DNA from 4 places in the Acidovorax sp. DW039 genome. Region 1 is predicted to be linked to each of the others. Evidence: predicted binding sites of a transcription regulator. Region 1 holds the regulator's gene; each other region holds the start of a gene.
The links. Region 1 encodes sigma-54, which starts transcription at its own class of promoters, with help from an activator protein. Its sites were predicted from a motif close to TGGCANGNAANCTGCTTT; they were not measured.
Positions count from the first base shown of each region.

Region 2: the regulator sigma-54 is predicted to act here: its motif matches at 3,220-3,237, upstream of AACH87_RS09120 (CmpA/NrtA family ABC transporter substrate-binding protein).
Region 3: the regulator sigma-54 is predicted to act here: its motif matches at 885-902, upstream of AACH87_RS21500 (pilin).
Region 4: the regulator sigma-54 is predicted to act here: its motif matches at 5,766-5,783, upstream of AACH87_RS07860 (urease accessory protein UreD).

Region 1 is NZ_AP029019.1:4,425,484-4,432,607, forward strand. Features, by position in the region: gene AACH87_RS19835 (THUMP domain-containing protein) at 1-130, opposite strand, end outside; gene AACH87_RS19840 (methyl-accepting chemotaxis protein) at 321-2,168, shown strand; gene AACH87_RS19845 (RNA polymerase factor sigma-54) at 2,270-3,895, opposite strand; gene lptB (LPS export ABC transporter ATP-binding protein) at 4,008-4,775, opposite strand; gene lptA (lipopolysaccharide transport periplasmic protein LptA) at 4,787-5,443, opposite strand; gene AACH87_RS19860 (thiol:disulfide interchange protein DsbA/DsbL) at 5,545-6,201, opposite strand; gene AACH87_RS19865 (SPOR domain-containing protein) at 6,298-6,978, opposite strand; gene argS (arginine--tRNA ligase) at 6,990-7,124, opposite strand, start outside.
Region 2 is NZ_AP029019.1:2,041,740-2,048,863, reverse strand. Features, by position in the region: gene tsaD (tRNA (adenosine(37)-N6)-threonylcarbamoyltransferase complex transferase subunit TsaD) at 1-949, opposite strand, end outside; gene AACH87_RS09130 (branched-chain amino acid ABC transporter substrate-binding protein) at 1,008-2,171, opposite strand; gene AACH87_RS09125 (ANTAR domain-containing protein) at 2,426-3,052, shown strand; gene AACH87_RS09120 (CmpA/NrtA family ABC transporter substrate-binding protein) at 3,424-4,668, shown strand; gene ntrB (nitrate ABC transporter permease) at 4,726-5,727, shown strand; gene AACH87_RS09110 (ABC transporter ATP-binding protein) at 5,799-6,602, shown strand; gene AACH87_RS09105 (methyl-accepting chemotaxis protein) at 6,675-7,124, shown strand, end outside.
Region 3 is NZ_AP029019.1:4,801,492-4,808,615, forward strand. Features, by position in the region: gene AACH87_RS21495 (hypothetical protein) at 1-75, opposite strand, end outside; gene AACH87_RS21500 (pilin) at 279-815, opposite strand; gene AACH87_RS21505 (3',5'-cyclic-nucleotide phosphodiesterase) at 1,041-1,835, opposite strand; gene AACH87_RS21510 (adenylate/guanylate cyclase domain-containing protein) at 1,909-4,146, opposite strand; gene AACH87_RS21515 (FHA domain-containing protein) at 4,213-4,863, opposite strand; gene AACH87_RS21520 (Stp1/IreP family PP2C-type Ser/Thr phosphatase) at 4,907-5,695, opposite strand; gene AACH87_RS21525 (serine/threonine-protein kinase) at 5,712-7,124, opposite strand, start outside.
Region 4 is NZ_AP029019.1:1,733,760-1,740,883, reverse strand. Features, by position in the region: gene AACH87_RS07890 (GntP family transporter) at 1-839, shown strand, start outside; gene ltnD (L-threonate dehydrogenase) at 871-1,785, shown strand; gene otnK (3-oxo-tetronate kinase) at 1,782-3,059, shown strand; gene AACH87_RS07875 (aldolase) at 3,077-3,766, shown strand; gene AACH87_RS07870 (alpha/beta fold hydrolase) at 3,836-4,903, shown strand; gene otnI (2-oxo-tetronate isomerase) at 4,930-5,727, shown strand; gene AACH87_RS07860 (urease accessory protein UreD) at 5,859-6,689, shown strand.

The sequences.
Region 1 (7,124 bases):
CGCGCAGCAGCACGCCGCCCCGCCCGACCAGCAGGTCATGCCCGGTCAGGCCCGTGATGTGATGGACCTCATCGGCCAGAAATCCCTCGACGCCAGCGGCGCAGGGCAGAAATATTTGCAGTGAATTCATAGGAAGGCCCCGAGGATAAGCCCACCGGCCCCCAGGCGGACAAAACGCTAGGGACGAACGGTGTGAGAGGCTGTGGAAAGCCGCCCACACTCTACAAAGAACCGCTTGATTTGCCCTGCCGGATTACCGATAAAGAGAGCGTCAGCATTCACTCTCTCTATCCACCGCTCCAGTTCACAAGGGGATAACAATGTTCCAAAGCCTGCGCGCCCGATTGATCGGGATTTGCGTTGCCATCACCGTCGCCGCCCTGTTCGCCCTGGCTCTGGCGACGTTTGTGGTGGTGCGCAACAACACACTGAGCAGCATTGATGAACGCATGGGTCAGCTCACGCGCAACCACGCCAACGAACTGACCACCTGGATCAAGGAAAAGCAGCGCATCACGAGCTCGCTGAAGCTGGCCGTGGGGCAGGCTGAGCCCGTGCCCTTCCTTCTGGCAGCCAAGCAGGCCGGGGCGTTTGACGACACCTATTTTGTCTACGCGGACAAGCGCAACATCTTTGCCCACCCCATGCCTGAGGGCTACGACGGCACATCGCGCCCCTGGTACAAGCAGGCCGTGCAAACAGGTGGCCCGGCACTGACACCCGCTTATGTGGACGCAAGCACCGGCAAGCTGACCATCAGCTTTGTCGAGCCCGTAGGGCCGCAGGGGCAGCCCACGGCGGTGATCGGCAGCGACATGCACCTGGACACGGTGACCCGCATGGTCAACGGCATTCGCCCCATTGCGCAGAGCTTTGCGTTTTTGCTGGACGGCGAAGGAAACATCCTGGCCCATCCCAAGGCCGATCTGGCCCTCAAGCCTGCCAATTCGATTACCCCGCAGCTGGACATGGCATTGCTGCGCAAACTGGCCGAGGATGGCCAGCGCAGCGAATTGGCCATCGACGGCACCCAGCAACTGGTGTATGCCGCCAAAGTAGAGGGTTCGCCCTGGATTCTGGCCATTGCCATTGACCGCGCCCAGGCCACTGCCGCCGTGCGCGACCTGCTGCAGGTGGCCACCATCATTACGGTGCTGTGTATTGCTCTGGCTGTGGCGCTGCTGTCCGTGGCGGTGAGCCGCCAGTTGCGCCGCCTGGCAGAGGTGCGCGACGCTTTGACCGACATTGCCTCGGGTGAAGGCGATCTGACCCGGCGACTGGACACCCAGGGCAGCGATGAGCTGGCGCAAATCGCGCAGGCCTTCAACGACTTCGTCAACAAGATTGCCGTGGTGCTGGTGCGTATCCGCGAAGCTTCTGAGTCGGTCAAACTGGCCACCAGCGAAATCGCCAGCGGCAATCAGGATCTGTCCTCACGCACCGAGCAGCAGGCCTCATCCCTGGAGGAAACCGCCGCCGCCATGGAGGAGCTGACGGCCACGGTGCAGCAGAACGCCGAGAACGCCCGGCAGGCCAATCAACTGGCGTCTGAAGCATCGCAGGTGGCCAGCCACGGTGGCACGGTGGTGGGCCAGGTGGTGCAGACCATGGGCGGCATCGAAAGCTCGGCACGCAAGATTGTGGACATCATCGGCGTCATCGATTCCATCGCCTTCCAGACCAACATCCTGGCGCTGAACGCCGCCGTGGAGGCCGCCCGCGCTGGCGAGCAAGGCCGGGGCTTTGCGGTGGTGGCGGCAGAAGTGCGCACCCTGGCACAACGCAGTGCAACAGCGGCCAAGGAAATCAAGGCGCTGATTGATGACTCGGTCAGCCAAGTAAACGCTGGCAGCCAGCTGGTGCAGAACGCGGGGGCCACCATGGAGAAGGTGGTGGAGAGCGTGCGCAGAGTGACCTCCATCGTGAGCGAGATCAGCAATGCCAGCCAGGAGCAAAGCACCGGCATTGCTGAGATTGGCACCGCGGTGAGCCACATGGACCAGGGCACACAACAGAATGCCGCACTGGTGGAGGAGGCCACGGCCGCCGCCCAAGCACTGCAGCAGCAAGCGGCACAGTTGGCGGAAATTGTGGCGGGGTTCAAGCTAGACCACGGGGGCCATGCATCCCTGCCCCCGGCATCCAAGCCGATGGCGCGCCTGCGCTAAAGGGCATTTCGGCATTTCTGGCCCCACACAACGAGTGGGGCTGGGTGCGCCATCTGATGGACGGGACGTGGGGCAGGCTGCGCCCCATCTCCCCGCCTGCGCTACAGCGCCTTGCGCAAATTGGCAGGCGCGATCTTGAGCGCCTCGCGGTACTTGGCCACCGTGCGGCGTGCGCACTCGATGCCCTGCTCCTTGAGCATCTCGGCCAGTTGGCTGTCTGACAGCGGTTTGGCGGGATTCTCTGCCGAGACAAACTGCTTGATGAGCGCGCGCACCGCCGTGCTGGATGCGTTGCCTCCGGTCTCGGTGCCCAGGCCTGAACCAAAGAAGTACTTCAGCTCGTAGGTGCCAATCGGGGTCGCCATGTATTTGGCCGTGGTCACGCGGCTGATGGTGGATTCGTGCAGCCCCAGTTCGTCCGCAATGTCACGCAGCACCAGCGGGCGCATGGCCAGCTCACCGTGGGTGAAGAAGTTCTTCTGCCGCTCGACGATGGCACGCGAGACGCGCAAGATGGTGTCAAAGCGCTGCTGGATGTTCTTGATGAACCAGCGCGCCTCTTGCAGGCGCTGCTGCAGCCCCTGGTGACCCTCGCCCCCCTTGTGGCCCCGCAGAGCCCCCGCATACACATCGTGCACGCGCAGGCGCGGCATGACGTCGGGGTTGAGGCTGACGATGAAGTTGTGCTGGCCACTGTTGCCGTTGGCACGCCCCGCCTTGCGCACGATGACATCGGGAATGATGATGTTGCGCTCCACGTCCGTGAAGCGGCGGCCCGGGCGCGGCTCCAGGCGGGCGATGAGCGCCATGGCGGCACGGGTCCGCTCCTCGCCAGCGCTTCCGCCCTCGCTGCAGGCCTGGGTGAGGCGCTTGATGTCGCGGCGGGCCAGCATCTCCAGAGGCTGCTGGCAAATGCGCAGCGCCGTCTGGATGACAGGCTCGGGCACATCGCTGACACCATTTGCTGCCAGCGCGCTCAGCTGCAAGGTCAGGCATTCCGCCAGATTGCGCGCCCCGACGCCCACCGGCTCCAGTGTCTGCAGCAGACGCAGCCCCACGGTAAAGCGGTGCACCAGCTCTTCGATCTGCTCCAGGTCATCCGGACCAGCCAGGGTGATGGCAAGCTCTTCCAGAGACTCTTCCAGGTAGCCGTCGTCGTTCAGCGATTCGATGAGGAAGCGCAATGCAGCACTGTCCACCTCAGACAGGCGCAGCGCCAGCGCCTGGCGGTGGAGATAGGCCGTGAGGGATTCCTGAGAGCGCGCCAGCTCGGTCGCGTCGGCCTCATCCCCTTCGGTGTCGTTGCGGGTGCGCGCGGGGGCGTCTCCACCCCACTCGCTGTCGTTGGGGGCCATGTCCACCGAGCCGTCTCCGCCCCAGTCGGGCTCTTCGGCACCGCTGCTGGCGTAGTCGGCGTCTGGCGCGGACTCAGAACCCGTATCCAAAGTGGCTTCGGCGCCTGTGGATGAAGCGCTGGCAGCTCCTGAATAAATAGCATCATCCGCGCTGTAGTCATCCGCCTGGGGCGGCGCATCGGCCTGCTCCAGGCCAAACTCCTCACGCGGAGCCTCGTCGGTATTGCGTTCAAGGAAGGGGTTCTCGTCGAGCATCTGCTCGACTTCCTGCCCCAGCTCCAGCGTGGACAGCTGCAGCAGGCGGATGGACTGCTGCAGTTGCGGCGTCAGCGCCAGATGCTGCGAGACACGCAGTGACAGGCCGGGCTTCAAGCAGCACCTCCTGCAGCGGGGCCGCGAGCCATACCGATGGCAAAACCACCACCTCGTACCCGCAGAACCGCCCTCGTCTTCAAGCCCATGTCGGCAGTCTCATGTAACGCCATCACATGCGGAAGTGTTCGCCCAGGTACACCCGGCGCACTTCAGCGTTGTCCACAATCTCCGAGGGTGTGCCCTGTGCCAGCACGCGCCCATCACTGATGATGAAGGCGTGGTCGCAGATACCCAGCGTTTCGCGCACGTTGTGGTCGGTGATCAGCACACCGATTCCCCGCGCCTTGAGAAAGCCGATGATGCGCTGGATCTCGATCACGGCAATGGGGTCGATACCCGCAAAGGGCTCGTCCAGCAGAATGAAACGCGGCTGCGTGGCCAGCGCACGGGCAATTTCCACCCGGCGGCGCTCACCACCCGACAGCGCCAATGCAGGTGAGGCGCGGAGATGGTCTACCCGCAGCTCTTGCAGCAGGGAGGTCAGCTGATCCTCAATGGCTGCCTTGGACAAGGGTGCACCACGCTCGTCACGCTGCAGCTCCAGAACGGCGCGCACGTTTTCTTCCACCGAGAGTTTGCGGAAGATGGAGGCTTCCTGCGGCAGGTACGACAGGCCAAGACGGGAGCGACGGTGAATCGGCATGTGGGCCACAGACTGGCCGTCAATGCGGATGTCTCCGGCATCGCTGCGCACCAGGCCTACGATCATGTAGAACGAAGTGGTCTTGCCAGCGCCGTTGGGGCCCAGCAGGCCCACCACCTCGCCTTTTTGCACGACAAGCGACACATCCTTGACCACCTTGCGGCTGCCGTAGGACTTGGCGAGATGAGAGACCTCCAGCCGACTGGAAGGCTGCCCCTGAGAGGGGGCATTCACAGAGGAATCACTCACTGGCTGCCACCACCCAAAGAATTGCTGGGGCGTAGCGCAGGCCCGGATGCGGGCGCTGCTGGAGCGGGGGCAGATGCGCCCGAAGCAGGCTCCTTGGGTGCAAGCACCGCACGCACCCGGCCGCCGCTGGCAGGGGCCTCTGCGCTGCCAGAAGGCACCGCGCGCTTTTGCCCATCCACCGTGAACACGTCGGTGAGGTTGTTGTAGACGATGATCGCTCCGGAAATTTCGTCACTGAGCGCTCCACCCCGATAGCGGCGCAACTCGGCCCGGGTGATGAAGCGCACGTTGTCGGTACGCCCGTCGTACTCGATCACTTCGCCCTCGCCTTCGATGTACTCCTCGGGCGCGCCGGGCAGGGTGTCGCGCTTTTGGCGGAAGAAGGCGCGCTTGCCCGCTTCGGCAGTGACCACGCCCGACTGGTAACCATCGGCGTCCTGCCGCACATCCAGCCGTGCACCACGCAGCACGATGGAGCCCTTGGTCATCACCACACGGCCGGTGAACACGCTGGTCTGTTTGACTTCATCATGCCGCAGCGCATCGGCCTCGATGTTCATGGGCTTGGCGCGGTCTGCTTTTTCAGCCTGTGCAGCGCCCATGGCGCACGTCAAGGCTGCAAGCACGAAGAGGGAGGTAATGCGATGTTTCATGAGGGCACGAATCTTGCAATCATTGTAGCCATGCATTGGCCCAGAAACGAAAAAGCCCGCTTGCGCGGGCTTGGCTGTGTCTGAGTTATGTCAGAAGGGGCTTAACCCTTGCGAACGGTGCTCACCAAGTACTCCACCACCTGCAGCACGGTCTGCATGTTGCCCGCCATAGTACCGTCGGTGTAATAGCGGCCAGCAACACCCATGGAGGGCACGCCTTCCACACCAAAATCGTTTTGCAACTGCGCGGCACGCCGGGCTTGGTTGCCGGCGTTGAAGGAGTTGTACACCTCCTTGAACTTCGCCACATCCACGCCTTGCTTGCCGATCCACTCAAAAATTTCGTCGTCCTTGGCCAGCTTCTGCTTCTCGACATGGATGGCGCGGAACACCTTGGCATGCAGGTCGGGCAACTTGCCCATACCTTCTAGGGCGTAATAAAGCTTTTGCTGGGGCACGAAGCTGGCATTGAAGGCCACAGGCACCCGGCGAATCACCAGATCCTTGGGGGCAGCCTTGATCCAGCTCTCCAAGGTCGGCTCAAACGCATTGCAGTGAGGGCAGCTGTACCAGAAGAACTCGATCACTTCGATCTTGCCTGCTGGCACATCGGTCGCGACGGGCTTGGAAAGCTTTTGGTAGTCCTTGCCTTCCTTGAACTGGCGCACCTGGGCTTGTGCAGGCAGCGCCAGAGGCAACGTGACCGCGGATGCGGCCACAGCAGTGGCGGCGGACATTGAAAACTCGCGACGTTTCATGAAAAGAACACTCCTTATCTGGTCTTGGGGGTGTGAGCGAAGGCGGGTCAAAAAGTTCAGATCACCCGAGGGCAAAGCAGTCAGTGCGTCCGCAGATCAGCGCTGGACACGCACGAGCGCCGACTCCACGCCGGTGTCATCCAGCTTGTCTTTCAGCGCTGCAGCATCATCACGCTTGGCAAACGGGCCCACGCGCACGCGGAAGACGGGGCGACCGTTTTGTTCGCGCTCACTCACGCGCGCCTCCCAGCCCATCATGGCCAGCTTGGCGCGCTGGGCGTCCGCATCGGCCTGAGTCCTGAAGGCACCTGCCTGCACAAAATAGTCATACGGGTCAGCACTGCCCGACTCTGCCGCCTTCGCCTTGGCCAGATCCCCCAGAGGATCAGCACTGGCCGAAGGCTTGCCAGTTTCCGGTTTGCTGGCCGCCACCTTGGGGGCAGAAGCAGCAGCGGCCTTGGGGTCCGCAGGCGTTGCTGCCGCAGTGGCAGGCGTAGAAGGCTGAACGACCGCACCGGACTGGGTTGGTGCCGACGCTGCCGAGGCAGCCGCAACAGGCGGCTTGGCAGACTTGCCCCGCAGCGGGGAGTTAGGGTCCCAGTCTTTGTTCTTCTGGGCTTCCGCGGCATCCTGGTCTGCCCCTCGTGCCCCGCCCTTGTTCAGGAAAGGCACGGGCACCTTGGTGACGTAGACCGCCACAGCCAGCGCCGCGCCCAGGCCCACGATGACCCCCAAAATAAAGCCCAGGATGGTTCCGCCCCGCTGATGGTTCTTCATAGTTTTCTCGTTCACATTCTGGCTGGGGCCGACACACCCAGCACCGCCAAGCCATTGTGCAATACCTGCGCGGTGGCAGCGACCAGGGCCAGACGGGCCTTCTTCACGACTTCATCGTCCACCAGGATGCGCTCGGCATCGTAGTA
Region 2 (7,124 bases), 2.4 Mb from region 1:
CGGCAGCCATGGCAATCATGGCGCCGTTGTCGGTGCACAGGTGCAGCTCGGGGTAATGCACGCGCACGCGGTTTTTCTCGCAAGCGGTGTTGAGCTGCTGGCGCAGCAGCCGGTTGGCCCCCACGCCACCGGCCACCACCACGCGCTTCAGGCCTGTTTGTTTCAGGGCCGCCAGGGTCTTTTTCACCAGCACTTCCACAATCGCTGCCTCGGTGCTGGCAGCCAGGTCGGCCTTGCGGGCTTCCAGGTCGTCGCCCAGCTTTTTGGCCTGGGTCAGCACCGCGGTTTTGAGCCCGGCAAAAGAAAAATCCAGATCGCCGCTGTGCAGCAGTGGCCGGGGCAGCTTGAAAGCCGTGGCATCGCCCTGCTGCGCCAGGCGCGACAAGGCAGGCCCGCCGGGGTAGCCCAGGCCCATGAGCTTGGCGGATTTGTCAAACGCCTCGCCCGCTGCGTCGTCAATGGTCTCGCCCAGAATTTCGTAGCGCCCCACTCCGTCCACCCGCATCAGCTGGGTGTGGCCGCCCGACACCAGCAGCGCCACAAACGGAAACTCGGGCGGGTCGGCACTCAAAAAGGGCGAGAGCAAATGCCCCTCCAGGTGGTGCACCCCCAGCACGGGCTTGCCCAGGGCCGCACCCAATGCGCAGGCCACGCCCGCGCCCACCAGCAAAGCACCAGCCAGGCCCGGGCCCTGCGTGTACGCCACCACATCCACATCAGCCAGGGTGTGGTGCGCATAGTCCATGACCTGGGTGGCCAGTGGCAGCACGCGGCGGATGTGGTCGCGGCTGGCCAGCTCTGGCACCACGCCGCCATAGGCCTGGTGCATTTCAATCTGGCTGTGCAGTGCGTGGGACAGCAGCACGGGCACATTGGTGCCAGTGGAACGCACCAGCGCCACGCCGGTCTCGTCGCAGGAAGATTCAATACCCAGGATCAGCAAACTCATGCGCCGAGTGTAAAACCCCTGGACGAGCATCCCGCTGCCCAGGGCATCCACCGCGCGTCTACCAGCGGTCAGACCGCATGCGCAGCTCCCAGTTGCCGCCGCGCAGTTCGTACACGCCTACCGCGCCGTAGCGTTGCTCGCCCTTGTCGTCCCAGCTCATGGTGCCGATCACCGGGGCGTAGCCGTTGATGGCGTGCAGGGCTTTGGTGATGTCTTTGGGGTCGGCAGACTTGGCCTTCTGGATGGCGGCGCTCAGCACGTAGGTGCTGTCGTAGCTGTAGTGACCGCCGTAGGCGGGCGGCTTCTTGTAGGCCGCCAGGTATTTCTCCAGAAACGGTTTGCCGGTGGTGAACTCTTTGGCCTCCAGCACGGGCGAGGTGGCGTACACGCCTTCGATGAGCCCGGCCCCCTTGGTCATGTCGGTGGTCTTGACCGTGTCGCCCCCCAGCAGGCGCACGCGGGTGTAGCCGATCTTCTGCAGTTCCTTGAGCAGCGCCAGCGCCTGGAAGTCGTTCAGGGTGGAGACGATCACCTCCACGCGGGCGGCCCTCAGCTCGCCTGCCAAGGCCTCAAACTCCACGGTCTTGTCGTCAAACGACTTGCGGATCACGACCTCCTTGTTCTCGGACTTGAGCTGAGCGGCTGCACCATCGGCCAGGCCCTTGCCGTAGGGTGTGCCGTCGTCCAGCGCTGCGTAGCGGGCCGCGCCGAGCTGTGTCGCGGCAAAGGAGCCAATGGCACGGGCCTGCAAGGTGTCGTTGGCCACCATGCGGAAGGTGGTGTCAAAGCCGAGCTGTGTGAATTTGGGGTTGGTGGAGATGGCGATTTGCGGTATGCCCTTGGCCGCGTAGATGGGCGCGGTCTCAATGCTCACGCCCGAATTCAGGTGGCCAATGACGGCCACCACACCGCCATCCACCAGTTGCTGGGCCACGGTTTTGCCGGTGGCGGCATCGGCCTTGTCGTCCACCGCCACCACTTCCAGCGTCACGCGCTTGCCATCCACCGTGTAGCCGTCGCGGTTGAGCTCTTGCACAGCCAGGTTGACGCCGTTGAGCAAGTCCTGCCCCAAAGCCCCCAGCGGACCGCTGAGTGGCTGTGCCACGCCGATCTTGATGGTGTCTGGCACCTTGCTGCAGCCCGACAGGATTGCGGCCCCCACAAGGGTGGGCAACAGTGCCAGGGCCCAGGAAAAACGGCGGCGTGCCATGGAATTCATCATGCAAACAGCTCCTTGATAAAGGGTGATTTCAAAGTGGCAGGAGGTATAGAAGCGCCAGCACGGAAGCGCCACAGGGTATGCCCTGCCCCACAGTCCGCGCCAGCGCCCGCCCGGGTCAGGCAGGCTGCAGCGACGGCACTGGTTACAACTATTAGCAAATTCCGGGCCCCGCCAATGCTGGCAAGCGCTGCACGCCGATGGCGCACCGCAACAGTGCACCAAAATGTGGCGTGCATCTTGCTTGCATCAGCGGCATGAATGAGGCATTACGGATTGTGGTGGTAGCGCCCGACCTGCATGTGGCCGACCCGGGCGACGACCATGCGGTGCTGCAGGCCGAGCGTTCGCGGGCCCTGCGCATTGGCCTGCTGGAGAACAACTTCAACTTGGTTGCCACCCTGCCTGCCGACGTTTTTCTGAGCGACCGGCTGGCGCAGCTGCAACCCGATCTGATCATCGTGGACGCCGAGAGCGAAGCGCGCGATGCACTGGAGCATGTGGTGATGGCCACACGCGACGCACGCAGGCCCATCGTGATGTTCACCAACGACGAGGACACCTCCCACGTCAAGGACGCTGTGGCCGCCGGCGTGTGTGCGTACATCGTGGCGGGCCTGGCCCCGCACCGCATCCGCCCCATTCTGGATGTGGCCATGGCCCGCTTTCAGCATGAGCAGGCCTTGAGAGCCGAATTGGCGGACGCACGCACCGAACTGAAAGACCGCAAGACCATTGACCGCGCCAAGGGCCTGCTGATGCAGCGCCAGGGCCTGAGTGAAAAAGAGGCCTACGAAAAGCTGCGCAAGACAGCCATGGACAAGGGCCTGAAGCTGGCCGAGGTGGCGCAGCGCATGCTGGATGTGATGGACCTGCTGGGGTAAGAGCTCTGCCAAACCCGCATTGGTGCACCGCACAAGTCACGTGCATGCACTCGCCCTGCCAGGCGCAACCGCGAGACATACCTTGTTGAGATAAAAAATGCCTGTAGCTCTTGCTGGATAAGCGCAAGAAGCTATCAAATAAATAGCAAACTCCACACATCACAAACTGGCACACAGCTTGCATAAGCCATGGCACCAGGCCAAAGAAGGTCTGGCACTGGCGGCAAAAGCCCAACGGAGGGCCGATGCAGCCACAAGGACAGAGGCGTCCCCACCCTGACCACCGTCTGCAACTGCAGCCGGGGCCAGGCGTGAGGACGCCTTTTTTGTTTTCTTCGCCGTTTTTCCTCACTCGCCTACAGGGAAGTGCCATGACCGATTTGTTGAAGACCAGCCTCCATCGCCGCACCGTGCTGCAAGCGGCCACTGTGGGTGCAGTGGGGGTCAGCCCCGCGCTGCGCGCCCTTGTCCACGCCCAGGGATCAGACGCGCCGGAGAAGAAGGAAGTCAAGATCGGCTTCATCCCGCTGACCGATTGCGCCAGCGTGGTGATGGCCTCGGTGCTGGGTTTTGACAAGAAGTACGGCGTCACCATCATCCCCACCAAAGAGGCAAGCTGGGCGGGCGTGCGCGACAAGCTGGTCAATGGCGAGCTGGACTTTGCCCATGTGTTGTACGGCCTGGTGTACGGCGTGCACCTGGGCACCGCTGGCCCCAAGAAAGACATGGCCGTGCTCATGTCGCTCAACAACAATGGGCAGGCAATCACCCTCTCGAAAGCACTGGCAGACAAGGGCGCGGTGGATGGCCCCAGCCTGGCCAAGCTCATGGCCAAGGAAAAGCGCGAATACACCTTTGCGGGCACCTTCCCCACAGGCACCCACGCGATGTGGATGCACTACTGGCTGGCGGCTGCGGGCATCAATCCGCTCTCGGGTGCCAAGCTCATCACCGTGCCGCCCCCGCAGATGGTGGCCAACATGCGCGTGGGCAACATGGATGGCTTTTGCGTGGGCGAACCCTGGAACCACCGCGCCATCATGGATGGCATTGGCATCACGGCCAACACCACGCAGGATATCTGGAAGGACCACCCCGAGAAGGTGCTGGGCACCACGGCCGAGTTCGTCAAGAAATACCCCAACACCACCCGCGCCGTGATGATGGCCGTGCTGGAGGCCAGCCAGTGGATTGACGCCAGCCTCTCCAACAAGATGAAGATGGCCGAGACGGTGGCGGGCAAGGCCTATGTGAACACCAGCGTGGATGCCATCAACCAGCGCATTCTGGGCCGCTACCAGAACGGCCTGGGCAAGACGTGGGACGACCCCAACCACATGAAGTTCTTCAACGACGGCGCGGTGAACTTCCCCTATCTGTCAGACGGCATGTGGTTCCTCACGCAGCACAAGCGCTGGGGCCTGCTCAAGAGCCACCCCGACTACCTGGCGGTGGCCAAGCAGGTCAACCAGGTGGACCTGTACAAGTCCGTCGCCAGCGCCATGAAGATCAACGCGCCCAAGGATGCGATGCGCACCAGCAAGCTCATGGATGGCGTGGTGTGGGACGGCAAGGACCCCGCCAAATACGCAGACAGCTTCGCCATCAAGGCCTGACGCGGCAACGCACCGGCCCGCCGCTTCAACGTCCATCGTTCACCACAGGAGATCGCCATGGTCAGTGCAGTCTTCCACACGCCGCTGGAGGCACCCGCGTCCGGCAGCGCCAGCGCCCATACAGCCATCAAAGCTACAACTTCCATAGCGCCTAGCGCTTTATCCATGAGCACTACAAGCCCAAATGAATCCAAAGCCCCGCAGGCTGCAACACCGGCGGTGAGAGCGGCTACGACACCGGCAGCAACATCGCCTGCAGGCCGTGACATGGCCGCATGGTCGCGCAACTTCTGGATGGCTGTGCTGCCCCCTGCCTGCGGCATCGCGTTGCTGCTGGCCATCTGGTCGATGGTGTCCGCCTCCACGGGCAAGAGCATTCCTGGCCCTGTGGAGACCTGGGGGCAGGCAGTGGAAGTGTTCAGCAACCCCTTCTACCGCAACGGTCCCAACGACCAGGGTGTAGGCTGGAACGTGCTGATGAGCCTGCAGCGCGTGGCCGTGGGCTTTGGCATGGCGGCGCTGGTGGGCATCCCTGCGGGCTTCGTGATCGGGCGGTTTACCTTCCTCTCGCGCATGTTCAACCCGCTCATCAGCCTGCTGCGGCCCGTGTCGCCACTGGCCTGGCTGCCCATCGGCCTGCTGGTCTTCAAGGGAGCCAACCCCGCGGCGATCTGGACCATCTTCATCTGCTCCATCTGGCCCATGATCATCAACACCGCCGTGGGCGTGCAGCGCGTGCCGCAGGACTACATGAACGTGGCCCGCGTGCTGCAACTGTCGGAGTGGAAGATTGCCACCAAGATTCTCTTCCCTGCCGTGTTGCCCTACATGCTGACCGGCGTGCGCCTGGCCGTGGGCACCGCCTGGCTGGTGATCGTGGCGGCCGAGATGCTGACCGGCGGCGTAGGCATCGGCTTCTGGGTGTGGGACGAGTGGAACAACCTCAACGTCAAGAACATCATCATTGCCATCTTCGTGATCGGCATCGTCGGGCTGCTGCTGGAGTTTGCACTCATCAAGCTGGCTACAGCCTTCACATTTGAAGAGGTGAAATCATGAGCAGCGCACCCACCACGACGGCCAGCACTACAGCCAGCGGCACGGCGCTCTCCAGCGCACCCCATGCGTCGATGTCGAGCAAGTTCATCGAAATCCAGGGCGTGGAGCAGACCTTCAAAACAGCCAAGGGCGTGTTTCCTGCGCTGCGCAACATCCACCTCACCATTGCCAAGGGCGAGTTTGTGGCGCTCATCGGTCACTCGGGCTGCGGCAAGTCCACGCTGCTGAACCTGATTGCCGGACTGACCACGCCCACAGGCGGCGCGCTCATCTGCGCCAACAAGGAAATCAAAGGGCCTGGCCCCGAGCGTGCGGTGGTGTTCCAGAACCATTCGCTGCTGCCCTGGCTCACCTGCTTTGACAACATCTACCTGGCGGTGGAGCGCGTGTTTGGCGGAAAAGAGAGCAAAGCCCAGCTCAAGGCCCGTACGGACGCCGCCCTGGCGCTGGTGGGCCTGACGCACGCGGGGCAAAAGCGGCCCGGCGAAATATCGGGCGGCATGAAGCAGCGCGTGGGCATTGCCCGTGCGCTGAGCATGGAGCCCCAGGTGCTGCTGATGGACGAGCCCTTTGGCGCGCTCGATGCCCTCACCCGCGCCAAGCTGCAGGACGAGCTGCTGGAGATCGTGGCCCGCACGCAAAGCACCGTGGTGATGGTGACGCACGATGTGGACGAGGCCGTGCTGCTGTCCGACAAGATCGTGATGATGACCAACGGCCCCGCCGCGACGATTGGCGAGGTGCTGCAGGTGGAGTTGCCACGGCCCCGCAACCGCGTGGAGCTGGCGGAAAGCCCGCGGTACGTGCAATACCGCAAGGCCGTGATCGACTTTCTGTACACACGACAGGGGCATGTAGAAAAGTCAGCCGCCTGAACCGACCTCTTGAATCGGTGGCGTTACACAGGCGGCCCCTCCGGGCTGCTCATCAGTGAGGGAGAGTGCTGAATGAACGGATGGATTGCGCACCTGAAGCTGTGGCAAAAATTTGCCTTGGTATGTGTGGCCAGCCTGCTGCTGGCCGGGATGTCCTCTGTGCTGGTCCTGCAGGATCGCTATCAGGATCTGCACACTGCACGACTGGAGCAATCCGGCCTGAAACCCGCCGATGACGTACTCAAGCTGATCCAGCTCAGCCAGCAGCATCGGGGGCTTTCGAACGGTGCTCTTTCGGGCAACGCAGACTTCATCGCCCAGCGAGAAAAAAAGCAGGTTGAAGTGCAGACGGCCTTTGCCCAGGCACTGCGCTCGGTGCAGGCACTGGCGGCCACCACAGGCAGCGGCAAGCTGGTCCCGCTGGCGCAGAAAATCGAGGGTGACTGGAGCGCGTTGACGCGCTTGGTGACCACCCCCGGCACCAAGGCAGCCGAGAGCTTCAAGGCCCACACGGCCATGATC
Region 3 (7,124 bases), 380 kb from region 1:
CAAAGGTCGAAAGTAGGTAGTCTTTTCTAAAACGGGACGTGAAATCGCCCCCCACGTCAAATCTCCAGACTGCATCCTAGCGTCATTCAATATCAATAGCTTATCGTCCCAAACATACTGAAAACTTAGCGTCGGATAATAAATATACGAGACTGTCAAGACTACAAAAAAAAGTAGAAAGAAATGGCGTAGACGATAATCTTTGATAAACATAGCCAGTATTTAAAAAAAAAGGGGGCTAATGCCCCCTTTTTGATCAACGAGTCATACAGTAATAATTAGCGGCACTCGGCTGGAGCAAACTTGGCGGGCAGCGTGCCCGCTGTTGTACCAGTCATAGTGCGTTGAGTAGCTGCAGTTTGCGTCACAGAAGCGCATGCCCAGTCCACTGCACCAGAGTTACCAGCGGTGATCGCAGCGTCCAGTGTTTGGAACGTAGTTCCATTGGTCTTGATGAATGGCCTCAGGTTCAAGGTGGCGTTCGCAGGAATAGCACCAACTGTGGCGTTGTTGTAGGTGATGGTGATTTGTCCGGTAGTCGAACTGATTTGTACTGAATTAACGTACTTGGACGTGGCACCTGTATTGCTTTGTTGAGCATTCCATGTGTTAGCCGCAACCACCAGATCGTTGGCAGTAGCAACTTCGTTAACCATGGACTTGGCTCCAGCAGCCAATGTCAAACCTTCGGTCACGCGCGTGCGAACGGTGTAATCTTGATAGGCAGGCAGAGCCACAGCCGCCAGAATACCAATGATGGCCACCACGATCATCAGTTCGATCAGGGTAAAACCTTTTTGCAGAGAACGCTTCATAACTCACTCCTCAGGGTAAAAAAACTTGCAAATGAAAACCTGTCGATAAGTCTTCAGGCTGTGATAGTAAGAGCAGGGATCGTGCCAGCCTGCTTTTGGATCCGACTGCCCTCTACTGGTAACAATCTGCGCCCTTGGTGTTAACAATTGAACCCCATTTGTGTCCTCGAACCCAAGGAGATGACATTTTTGTTCTGCCATCCTTGTCACAGGCGACACGCGAGGTTACAGGTGGAAGGTTTGGCCTGCCCTGAGCCATCGGATGTCGTATGGCTGACCTTCTAAACCAGCCGTGATCTCTTCCAAGATACGCTCCGACTCCGACGGTTTGGTGTGAGTAATGTAGACGGGATAACTATGGCCTGAGGGCATGGTGGCAAGCTCTCGCGCCAGGGAGGCAGGCGAGAAATGCAGACTACGGCGCGCGAGGCTGCTTTCACGGTTGCTGAAGGCGGTTTCGATCACCAGCATGCCAATGGGTTTGGCGGCAGGGCCCGTACGTAGAGCTTCCAACTGGGGCCACAAGGCAGGGTTGTGCTCCGTGTCACCTGTGAATACCCACCACGCGTCCTCCCCTTGCACAGCGTAGCCTACAGCGGGCACGGTGTGGACGGCTGACAGCACTTGAATGGGGGTGTCATTCACACAAACCTGGACACCTTCCGCCAATGGAGCGAACTGCAAGAGCGGTGATTGCGCCGAAGGAATGCGGGAAAAGTCAGGCCATATGGTGTTGTTGAACACATGGGCCTGTAGCGCGGCGACGGTGGCAGGCAGGGCATGCACCTGAACAGGCTGGTTGCGCAGCGATGAGACCGAATCCAGCATCAAGGGCAGGGCGGCGATATGGTCCAGATGCGAATGGGTGAGAAAAACATGGTCGATGCGGCGCATCTCTTCCAGCGTCAGATCACCCACCCCTGTGCCTGCGTCGATCAGGATGTTGTGATTGATCAGAAAGGACGTGGTACGGCAGCCCTGGGCAATGGCACCGGAGCAGCCCAGCACGCGCACTTTCATGGCATCTCCACCATGGAGGTGAGCGCACAGCCTGTTTTAGCGCGACTCCATATGGGCGAGCAGGGTTTTCGTGTCATTTGGTCTCAAAGGCTGTAGCGCCATCCCAGTCAGCTTGAAGCGGCAGGGATGACAGGTGTTGCACCCTGCTTTCATACAGAGCGTAGAGCACCGATTGGGGCTGTAACTGGAGTAGGGCTTTCAGTTGCGACCTACATTGTTCCCAGTTTTGACTGCGGTAGTGTGTGAGAAATTGCACCCATTTCGCCAACTCTGCCTGTTGCTGAACTGTAGCGTGCTGCTCTTTAACCATCGGGGTATAGATAGTTACCGCTTGGGCCTTGCCTTTGACGCGGACGCAATCTAACTCCTGCCACAAGAATCCGGAGCTTTGGGCTTGTGTGAATTCACTGGCCACGATCTGCACGCCATAGGTTTTGCACAGACCTTCCAGGCGTGAGCCTAGGTTGACAGCGTCGCCAATCACGGTGTAGCTCAGGCGCAGGTCAGAGCCCATGTCACCCACGCACATGGAACCCGTGTTAAGGCCTATGCCCACACCAATTTCGGGCAGCCCTTGCGCCTTGTGCTGTTCATTCAGTTCCTGCACAGCCTTGACCATGCCCAGAGCAGCATGGACGGAGCGTTGCGCGTGATCTTGGGCGGGCACGGGTGCACCCCAGAAGGCCATCACGCAGTCGCCCATGTATTTGTCAATGGTGCCGCGCTCTGCCTGGATCACGCGGGTGAGGCGCGTAAAGACGTTATTGAGCAGACTCTGCAACTGCACGGGCGGCATGCATTCAGACAGGGCCGTGAAGCCACGCATGTCACAAAACATCACCGTCAGCTCTCGGCTGTCGGCCTGCATGCTGTAGTGCTCAGGCTGCTTGAGCATTTCGTCCACCAACTCTGGGGGAACGTAGGAGCGGAAACGCGTTGCGAGAGCACGCTTGGTGCGACTCTCGAAAAAATAGCCATGCGACATGCTCACCACCGATGAGGTGATCACCAGAAGGCCAACAGTAGCCAGGGGCATTACCAAGCCATGCTCACGGTAAAGCCAAAAGTTCAGCCCCAGGATAGCCATGAATACGCCAAGGCTCAGGCACATGGCTGGGCCCACAGAAAGCATCGACAGACCGAATGCCAGCAATAGCCCGACCACCAGCAATTGAAGTATGTCGAAGCCGGGGGCGTAATCCGGCACCACCAAAGAAGTGCCATCCATCAAGGCAGAAAGTATGTTGGCATGCACCTCGACCCCTGGATATACGGCCCCCATCGGGGTCACGCGAACATCCTGCAAACCCGGAGCGGAGGTGCCGACGAACACTGCCTTGTCAGCAAGGCTCCCCTCTGCAAGTCTGCCTTCGATGACATCACTGGCAGAGATGTACTGGTAAGAACCGCCATCAGGTCCTCCAAGCCCCCGATAAGGAACCAGCATGGCCAAGCTTTTGTCCACAGGCACTTGCATGCGGCGTGAGCCATCGACTAGGTCCAAAGCCTCCAAGGTATCGTGCGTCCCAAGCGACGGGGTGACAGGGAAGCCGGGCTCGACTTTTGGCCCCCCCATCATCACCCGGAACATGGCCAGCGAGAGGGACTCGTAGTACCGTCCCCGATATTCCGCCAGCAGGGGCACACTTCGTATCACGCCATCCGAATCACCAATGGTGTTGAAGAACCCTGATGCCGCAGCTGCCTGGCTGAATTCATCCAGGTTGGCACCGTACCCTGACCAAGTAGTTGCAGCCAGAGGCCGACCGCGCAATTGGTCCGGCTGAAGGACCGGTGCGGGCAGGGCGCCCTGAACATGGCCCTGGCGATCGCTGGTGAAATAGAAGCCCAACACAGCCGCTTGCCCGCGCAGGCTTTGTGCAAAGAGCGCGTCGTGGTCTAAGGCCGGGGCAAGACGTGCAAGCTGATCCGAAAAGCCGGGCGTTTTGGAAAGAGGTCCACGTTCCAGGGAACGCAAGGTGTCGAGGCCCGAGCTACGGTCATGCTCGGCAAAGACAACATCGAACCCAACCACTGCAGCGCGCTGCCTGCCCAGCAGTTCCTGGGTCAAGGTGGCCACCTTATCTCTGCCCCAGGGCCAGCGTCCTATCCGCTCAATGCTCTTTTCATCAATGTCAATGATGACAATGCGCTCATCCAGCTGGGCTGGGCTTGCCCAGCGAAGGCGGGTGTCATAAAAAATGCGATCCAGCCGCTCAACCAGCGGCAGGGTGAGAACCCCACTGACATGCAAAAGGGCCAGCAGCAGCGGAACCAGCGTGACGAGAATGCGGTGCCAGCGACGAAACACCAATAAGTTCCGTAGAAAAACAGCTTAGCCGCCAGTGCAAGACCTTGTGAGCCAAGCCTGCAGACGTCAGCTTTGCTCGAATTGCATCTCGGTGCCAGCCAACTCCAGCTTGTCACCGCTCTTGAGCAGCACTGGCGTGGGGCCAATGGCGGCGCCATTGAGCATGGGCATTTCCGGCCCTTCGACATGGGCCAGCACAAAGCCCTGGATGCGTTTGGTGATGGAGGCAACCGCGACACCGGGTTTGCCGATGGTGGTCACCACTTTTTGCAGGGAAACCTCACGCCCTGCAGCAGCACCAGAGAGAACACGAATCACCGCATTCATGGGGACCGGAGTAGGCGTAAGCCCGGCGGGGCGGGAGACTGCACCCAAGGCCGGCATCATGCCCGGCTTGAAAATCATGGTTTTCTCAAAATTCTCGGCGTCTGCGTCTTGCAAGAACCGGATCTTGTACTTGCCGACCTCGACCGTGTCGCCATTGCGCAGTTCCTGTCGCTTGACGGCTTTGGCGTTCACATAAGTACCGTTGGTACTCCCAAGGTCTTCAATCTCGACCCCCTCGGGGGTCATGTGAATGGCAGCGTGCTCGCCGCTCACTGCCAGGTTATCAATAACGATATCGTTATAAGGACGACGGCCAAGCGTGGTGCGCTCTTTTGTCAGCTGCACTTCTTTAATGACAACACCGTCGATTGAAACGATCATTCTGGGCATGATGATCTACTCCTGATTTGGTAATTTATTCTGTTGCCACCCGTCAGGCGGTACCCAAAAGACGGGACATGAGACCGCGCTTTTTCCCTCCCGCGGCGGCCTGCACTAGCAATACGCTTACGTTATCACGCCCCCCATGGGCGTTGGCTGTATCAATTAGCAACGCAGCCTTCTCTTCCAGTGAAGCGGGTGTGCGTACCAGTTGCGCCAATACGTCATCGCTGACCATATCGGTCAAACCGTCAGAGCACATGATGAAAAGATCGTTCGGTGCCACCTGGAATTCGTTGACTTCCATCTGCACATTCGGCTCGACTCCCAAGGCGCGGGTCACCAGATTGCGGCTGGAGGAGGCTGCGGCCTGTTCCTTCGTCAATATGCCCGCATCCATCTGTTCCTGCAACCAAGAATGATCTCGCGTGATCTGCTGCAAGACTCCGCTGCGGAGCCTGTAGCAACGGGAGTCGCCGATATGGCCCAGGATGAGACGATCCTGCTGAAAGACCCCCACCACCAGCGTCGTGCCCATGCCTGCGTATTGAGGGTTGGACAGAGACGCACCCAAAATGGCATGGTTCGCGTTTTCCACGCACAACTCCAAGGCCCGACGCACATCAGTCGCCGAAGGTTCCGGCCCTGCCTGGCTGAGCCAACGGCCCATTTCTGTGCGGATGAAGGTGATGGCCATACCGCTGGCCACCTCTCCAGCGTTGTATCCGCCCATGCCATCGGCCAAGACCACCACTTGGGTGTCCCGATCAACAGTCACAGCATCTTCGTTATTAGCGCGTACGCGCCCACGGTCTGTCTGGGCGAAAAATTCGTAGGTCATGGATTTTGGATGCACTTCATCCCACAGGGGCCATAGACCTCTGCACTGGCGCCCGTTCCTTCGGGTGTTCCAGCACTGTTTTTTCCAGATCCATCATATTTTGCCCGGCCGGGGTGCGCCCCGAATCATAGACGACTGTCGCCCCGGGGCTTCCGCCCTGTTTCCGCACAGTCTCTATGGCATGAGCCAAATCACGCGCCATCTGCATGCCGGTCTGGTACCGATCACCGGGTTGTTTGCGCAAGGCTTTGGCGAGCAACTGGGCAATAACTTGGGGCAGAGAAGGGTTCAGCGTACGCACATCCGGGGCATCGACCTGCATGATGGTGCGCATCAACTCCGGCATGGAATCGGCACGTAACGGCAGGGATCCGGTCAGGAGCTGAAACAGGGTCACCCCCAGTGCATAAAGGTCAGCGCGCCCATCGACCTTGGCACCCGAGAGTTGCTCGGGCGACATGAAGCTGGGTGTGCCGAGCACAATGCCAGTGCGGGTCTTGCTGGCATCCGTGATGCGAGCCACCCCAAAGTCCATCACCTTCACCGTGTCCGTAGCCGTATCAAACATGATGTTGGCAGGCTTGATGTCTCGATGGACCACATGTTGTGCGTGGGCGTAGTCCAGCGCCAGGGCCACGCGGCGCCCAATCTCCAGCACTTGATCCACCGGCAGCAGGTAGGGCGACCGCGCAAACGATGTCAAATCCGTTCCTGCAAGCAGCTCCATGGCGATATAGGCCAATCCTTTTTCCTCGCCCGCGCCGTAAATGCCCACGATGTGGGGGTGTTGCAAGCGGCCGGCCGCCTCAGCCTCTTTGAAAAAGCGTTCCTTGGCATCGATCAGGGCAGCCCCCTCAAACTCCTGTTGCAAGGCCAGAGTCTTGACGGCAACGCTCTGGCCTGAGCGCAAGTCCCGGCCCTGGTACACCACGCCCATGGCTCCTTTGCCCAGTTCGCGCTTGAGCTGGTAACACCCCAGCTGACCTTCCGATGTCTGGCGGGGCAGCGTCTCCTGCACGGAAGAGGGTAGCGATGAGGCAGCACCCATGGATATATGGCTGACAGAAGAGTCCGCAGCCAACCCCGCCTGGGCCTGCAAGTGGGCTTTGGCATGCCGGTAGCGGGCACGCGCATCCTTGTACTGCATGTCACGGCGCAGCAGGTGTTTGAAGACTCTCTTGGCGTTCGCGTAATCCTTCAGCCGCTCGAAGTCCTTGCCAAGGTGATAGAGGTTGTCCTTGAGCGCATCGGTCGTGGGCAAAGGCCGGAACTTTGCATAAGCTGCCAGAAGGTCCCCGCGCCCGTGAAAGGCGATGCCCATCATGCGTTCAGCATCTGCCGTGTCGGGTGCAGCAACTGTCGGGGTTGAGGGGCGCTTGGGTAAAAAAGATCGACCCGCCCATATCAACGTACCGAAGAGGGCGAGCGC
Region 4 (7,124 bases), 2.2 Mb from region 1:
GGATCACCATCATTGGCCTGGCCATCTGCATCCCGCTGGCGGCGCTCTCACAGGTCGTTTCGGGCTGGCTCAACCGCAAGGGCTACCCCATGCTGCCCACCACGGCCGAGCAATTTGCGGCCTTTGGCAACAGCGAAGACAGCCAGGCCAGCAAAGCAGCTAAAGCGCCCGGCGTGGGCACCATCATGGCGCTGATCATCATTCCCCTGGCCCTCATCATGGCGGGCACCACCGGTGCCACGCTGCTGCCCAAGGGCGACAACCTGCGCAATGTGCTGGGCTTCATCGGCTCGCCCATCTTTGCGCTGATGGTGGCCGTGGGCCTGGCCATGTTCCTGCTGGGCCGCAACCAGGGCTGGAACCGCGAGCGCACCAACGCGATCATGGAATCCGCCCTGCCCCCTGCCGCCACCGTGATCCTGGTGACCGGCGCTGGCGGCGTGTTTGCCAAGGTGCTCACGGCCAGCGGCATTGGCACGGCGCTGTCGCAAAGCCTCACCGCTACTCATCTGCCCCTCATCCTGCTGGCGTTCATCATCTCTCTGGCGCTGCGCGCTGCACAGGGTTCGGCCACCGTGGCCATCATCACCACCTGCGGCCTGCTGGCCGACGCCATGGCAGGTGGCGGGTATTCCCCCTTGCAAGTGGCGCTGCTCACGGTTGCCATTGGCTTTGGCAGCCTGGGCCTGTCGCACGTCAACGATTCGGGCTTCTGGATCGTGACCCGCTACCTGGGCCTGAGCGTGGGCGATGGCCTGCGCACCTGGACCGTGCTGACCACCGTGCTAGGTCTGGCGGGCTTTGCCCTGACTGCCCTGCTGTGGGTGGCCGTTGCCTGATTTTTCCTCTTTGCTCTAGAAAGACACCACTATGACCCAACCCACCGTCGGCATCATCGGCCTGGGCGCCATGGGCGCTGGCATTGCCAAGACCCTGCGCAACAACGGTTTCACCATCCACGTGTGCGACGTGCGCCCCGGCGTGGCCGATGCCTTTGTGGCAGACGGTGGCACGGCCCACGCCACCACGGCAGCACTGGCAGCGGTGAGTGATGTGGTGGTGTCGGTGGTGGTCAACGCCGCGCAGACCGAGAGCGTGCTGTTTGGCGACGATGGCCAAAGCGGTGCGGCCAGCACCATGCGCCCCGGCAGCACCTTTGTGATGTGCTCAACCGTGGACCCGAACTGGTCGGTGGCGATGGAAGCGCGCCTGAACGCCCTGGGCCTGCACTATGTGGACGCGCCCATCTCCGGCGGCGCAGCCAAGGCCGCATCTGGGCAGATGACCATGATGACCTCGGCCAAGCCCGAAGCCTATGCCGCGGCTAACGTGGTGCTCGACGGCATGGCCGGCAAGGTGTACCGCTTGGGCGACAAGGCGGGCGCGGGCAGCAAGGTCAAGATCATCAACCAGCTGCTGGCCGGTGTGCACATCGCCGTGGCCGCCGAAGCCATGGCCCTGGGCCTGCGTGAAGGCGTGGACGCTGCAGCGCTGTACGAAGTCATCACCCACAGCGCGGGCAATAGCTGGATGTTTGAAAACCGCATGGCCCATGTGCTGGCGGGCGACTACACGCCGCTGTCGGCCGTCGATATCTTTGTGAAGGACCTGGGCCTGGTGCTGGACACCGCACGCGCCAGCAAATTCCCCCTGCCGCTGGCCGCCACCGCGCACCAGATGTTCATGCAAGCCTCAACCGCAGGCTTTGCCAAGGAAGACGATAGCGCCGTGATCAAGATCTTCCCGGGCATCACCCTGCCTGAAGGCAAGGAGAAAAAGGCATGACACGCGCACGTGCACTGCTGGGCTGCATTGCCGACGACTTCACCGGCGCGACCGACCTGGCCAACAACCTGGTGCGCGCAGGCATGCGCGTGGTGCAAGCCATGGGCGTGCCCACGGCGCCTTTGGACACCGAGGCCGATGCCATCGTGGTCGCACTCAAGTCGCGCACCATTCCAAAAGACGAAGCGATTGCCCAGTCGCTTGAGGCGCTGAAGTGGCTGCAGGCGCAAGGTGCCGAGCAGATCTACTTCAAATACTGCTCCACCTTTGACAGCACGGCCGAAGGCAACATCGGCCCCGTGACCGATGCGCTGATGCAGGCACTGGGCACCGACTTCACCATCGCCACGCCCGCCTTCCCCGACAACAAGCGCACCGTGTTCAAGGGCTACCTGTTTGTGGGCGATGTGCTGCTCAGCGAGAGCGGCATGCAGAACCACCCGCTCACGCCCATGACCGACCCCAACCTGGTGCGCGTGCTGCAGGCGCAAACACCCAGCCGCGTGGGCCTCATCGACCACAGCGTGGTTGCACAGGGCGAGGCCGCCATCCGCGCGCGCATCGACCAACTGAAGGCCGAAGGCGTGCGCATGGCCGTGGTCGATGCGGTGTCGAACGCCGACCTGCTGCGCCTGGGCCCTGCCCTCAAGGGCATGCCGCTGGTGACTGCAGGCTCGGGCGTGGCCATTGGCCTGCCGGGCAACTTTGGCGTGGCTCCCAGCAATGAGGCCGCCCGCTTGCCCGCTGCACAAGGACTGCAGGCCATCGTGTCGGGCAGCTGCTCGGTAGCCACCAATCAGCAGGTCATGGATTTCATCAAGGCGGGCAAACCCGCTCTGGCCATCGACCCGCTGCGCATCGCCGCAGGCGTGGACGTGGCCGCCGAAGCGCTGGCATGGGCTGAGGGCCACATCGGCCAAGGCCCGGTGCTGGTGTATTCCACCGCCGAACCTTCGGCTGTGCGCGCCATTCAGGGCAAGCTGGGTTCCGAGAAAGCCGGTGCCATGGTGGAAGAGACCATTGCCGCCATTGCACGCGGCCTGGTGCAGCGCGGTGTGCGCCAGCTTATCGTGGCGGGTGGCGAAACCTCGGGTGCCTGCGTGCAGGCCCTGGGCATCACGCAAATGCGCATTGGCGCGCAGATTGACCCCGGCGTGCCGTGGTGCCATGCCGTGGCCCCCGATGCCAAGGACGGGCTGCACATCACACTGAAGTCGGGCAATTTTGGCAGTACCGACTTTTTCACCAAGGCTTTTGCACAATTGCAGGCATGACCTCTACCCCCGCCTTCATGGATGAGCCCCAGGCCCGCGACGAAATCTGCCGCGTGGGCCGCAGCCTGTTTGAGCGGGGCTATGTGCACGCCACCGCAGGCAACATCAGCGTACGCCTGGCCGATGGCTACCTCATCACCCCCACCGATGCCTGCCTGGGCACGCTGCAGCCCGAGCGGCTGGCGCGCCTGGACGCTCAAGGCCAGCAGGTGGCGGGCGACCGGGCCAGCAAGACCATTGCGCTGCACCGGCAGATTTACGAGGCCTCGGCTTCGACTGCAGCCCCGGCGCGCTGCGTGATCCATACGCACAGCACGCATCTGGTGGCCTGCTCATTGCAAGCCGACATGACGGCCAACGGCCCGCTGGGGCCTGACGCGCAATTGCTGCCGCCCATCACGCCCTACTTCGTCATGAAGGTGGGCCGCGTGCCGCACATCCCCTACCACCGCCCTGGCGACCCGGCTGCGGCGGCGCTGGTAGCGCAGACCATTGGCCGCTATGCCGCCAAGGGCAGCCCTGTGCGCGCGGTGATGCTGGCGCGCCTGGGCCCCAACGTGTGGCATGACACGCCCGCCGCCGCCATGGCCGTGCTGGAGGAACTGGAAGAAACCGCCCGCCTGTGGATGCTGTGCAGGCCCCACCCCACGCCCCTCAACCCCGTGCAGATCGAGGAGCTGCGCCAGAGTTTTGGAGCGCACTGGTAACCGGGGTGCTGCGCTTGAACAGGTTCTAACGGCGTGGGGGACGAAAGATTAGACACAAGGAGACAAACCATGACCCTTTCTTTCTGGCGCAAAGCCTTTGCCCCCATGCTGCTGGGCGTGCTGGCCACAGGCGGCGCATCGGCTGCGGACTACCCCGCCCCCCAACACGGCGAGTGGATCGTCAAGGACTTCCGCTTCCACACGGGCCAGACCTTGCCCGAACTCAAGCTGGCCTACTCCACCGTGGGTGAGCCCACCGGAGAGCCCGTGCTGGTGCTGCATGGCACCAATGGCTCGGCAGAGAGCATGCTCACGCCAGGCTTTGCAGGCACGCTGTTTGGCCCCGGCCAGCCGCTGGATGCGCGCAAGCACTTCATCATCCTGCCGGACGCCATTGGCACCGGCCGCTCCAGCAAGCCGTCGGACGGCCTGCGTGCCGCCTTTCCGGCCTACAACTACGACGACATGGTGCAGGCCCAGTACCGCCTGCTGACCGAACACCTGGGTGTGCGCCATGTGCGCGCCATCATCGGCAACTCCATGGGCGGCATGCACACCTGGGTGTGGGCCCAGCGCTACCCCGACTTCATGGACATCGCCGTGCCCATGGCTTCGCTGCCCGCTGCGATGTCGGGCCGCAACTGGATGATGCGCCGCCTGCTGGTCGATGCCATCCGCAACGACCCCGAATGGCAAGGCGGCAACTACACCCGCCAGCCCCGCAGCCTGCAGTTTGCGTCGGTATTCTTTGGCACCGGCACCAACGGCGGCAACCAGGGCCTGCAAAAGCTGGCCCCAACCCGCGCTGCGGCCGATGCGCTGGTGGAGCAACGCCTCAAAGCCCCTTTCCGTGGCGATGCCAACGACCACATCTACCAGTGGGAGGCATCGCGTGACTATGACCCCGAGCCCGGGCTGGAGCGCATCACTGCACGCGTGCTGGCCATCAACTCGGCAGACGATGAGCGCAACCCGCCCGAGCTGGGCGTGCTGGACAAAGCCATCGCCCGCATCCCGCACGCACAGGCCTACGTGATCCCCGCCAGCGCCGACACCCTCGGCCACAGCACAGTGGGCCTGGCGCGCTTTTACCAAGACCGGCTGGCGCAGGTGCTCACCAGCGCACCGCGCCGCTGACCCGTTTTTTTCAGAAAGCCTTTTTCATGCCCCGCTTTGCCGCCAACCTGTCCATGCTCTACAACGACGTGGACTTCCTCGACCGCTTTGCCGCCGCTGCCCGCGATGGCTTCAAGGCAGTGGAATACCTCTTCCCCTACGCCTACCCGGCGCAAGAACTGGCCACACGGCTGCAAGCCAACGGCCTGCAGCAGGTGCTGTTCAACGCGCCACCCGGCAACTGGGACGCAGGCGAGCGCGGGCTGGCCTGCCTGCCGGGGCGTGAGGCCGAGTTCCGCGAAGGCATTGCCAAGGCCGTTGAATACGCCAAGGCCCTGCAATGCCCCCGCATCCACGTGATGGCCGGGCTGGTGCCCCAGGGGGCAGACGCAGCCACCGTGCGAGCCACCTACATCGCCAACGTGCGCTACGCCGCCGAGCAGGCCGCGCCCCATGGCATCCAGATCCTGCTGGAGCCCATCAATGGCCGCGACATGCCCGGCTTCTTCCTCAGCCGCCAAGACCAGGCCCATGCGCTGATCGCCGAGATCGGTGCCACCAACGTGAAGGTGCAGATGGACCTGTACCACTGCCAGATCGTGGAAGGCGACCTGGCCATGAAGGTGCGCCAATACCTGCCCACCGGCAACGTCGGCCACTTCCAGATTGCCGGTGTGCCCGAGCGCCACGAGCCCGATGTGGGCGAAGTGAACTACACCTACCTGTTCAAGCTGCTGGACAGCCTGGGCTACGACGGCTGGATTGGCTGCGAATACCGCCCCGCGCGCGCCGCCGCCGCCCACGCCACCAGCGACGGGCTGGGCTGGCTCAAGCCCTGGCTGTAAGAGCCTGTTCAAAGGGCTGAAATACCCGCAGGCTTGCAGGGTATGGAATATGCTTACTGGATCAATCGGGCTGCTGCGCTTGTGCATCAAGCGCAAGCAGCTATATTTTTGATAGTAAACAGACATCCAACATGCCTTGGCACGCGCGCCTGCAACTGAACTACACCCTGGAAAACGCCCGCACCGTAGCGCGGTTTGAGCACAACGGGCCGCTGCGCATTCTGCAAAGCCTGTACCCCGAAGGCGACAGCATCTGCCACAACGTGCTGGTGCACCCACCGGGCGGTTTGGTGGGCGGCGACACGCTGGAGATAGCCGCTACCGTGGGCACAGGGGCACATGGGCTGGTCACCACACCAGGGGCCACGCGGTTTTACCGATCCACCGGCGAGCTGGCGCTGCAACGCACCCACTTGGCCCTGGCAGAGTATGCGCGGCTGGAATGGCTGCCGCTGGAGGCGCTTTGCTATAACGCCTGCCAGGCCCGCAACCACCTGAGCCTGGAATTGGCCCCAGGGGCCGAATGCATGGGCTGGGACGTGACCGCGCTAGGCTTGCCGCATGCCCACCAGCCTTTTGAAACAGGCCGCTTTGAACAGCACATCGAGGTGCCCGGACTGTGGCTGGAGCGCGGGGTGCTGGACGCCACCGACCACCAGCTTCTGCAAAGCCCGCTGGGGCTGGCCGGGCAGCGCTGCCTGGGCAGCCTTTTCTTTGTGACCGGTACCCCGCTGGACAAATCGCGCCGTGACATGGCGCTCGACGCCGCGCGCGCGATGATGGACGAGCACCCGCTCAAGGCGATGGCCGGTGCCACCAGCCCCAACAGCCAGCTGGTGGTGGTGCGCGCACTCGGGCCCCAGGTCGAGCCGGTCATGCAACTGCTCAAGCAGGTGCGCGCCGCCTGGCGGGCCGCCCTGTGGCAGCTGGACGCAGTACCACCGCGCATCTGGGCGATGTGATCCCGCTGTGGGCATGGCAAGAGCGGCTCACACACCCTCTTGGCGTTGTTGACCCGTATTGCCATCGTGCTTGTACTGCCCGCGACGGAACGCCTGGCCATGGCCGCCCCGCCGGGTCGTGTGAGCTACGCCAAACATGCTCCTGAAGTACGAATACAGAGCTCAAGCAGCTACATATTTAATAGCAATTCACTTTCCACAGTGATGCGATCTGCGCAGGTTTGAGACAGAGGCAGAGGGCATCAGAAGGCATCCACAGCCCTTCGTGCCGATGCCTAAACGCTTCTCACCACAACACAGCGCAGGCCTGAAGCCCGGGAGTCGTCGCGAAATCGACTCAGGGCTTTCCCTGATCCTGCCCCTCAAGGCACTCTGTGCGCCGCCGGGGCGTGATGGCGCGTATTGCCTGGTGCCCGCCAGGCGGCACCGACTGCA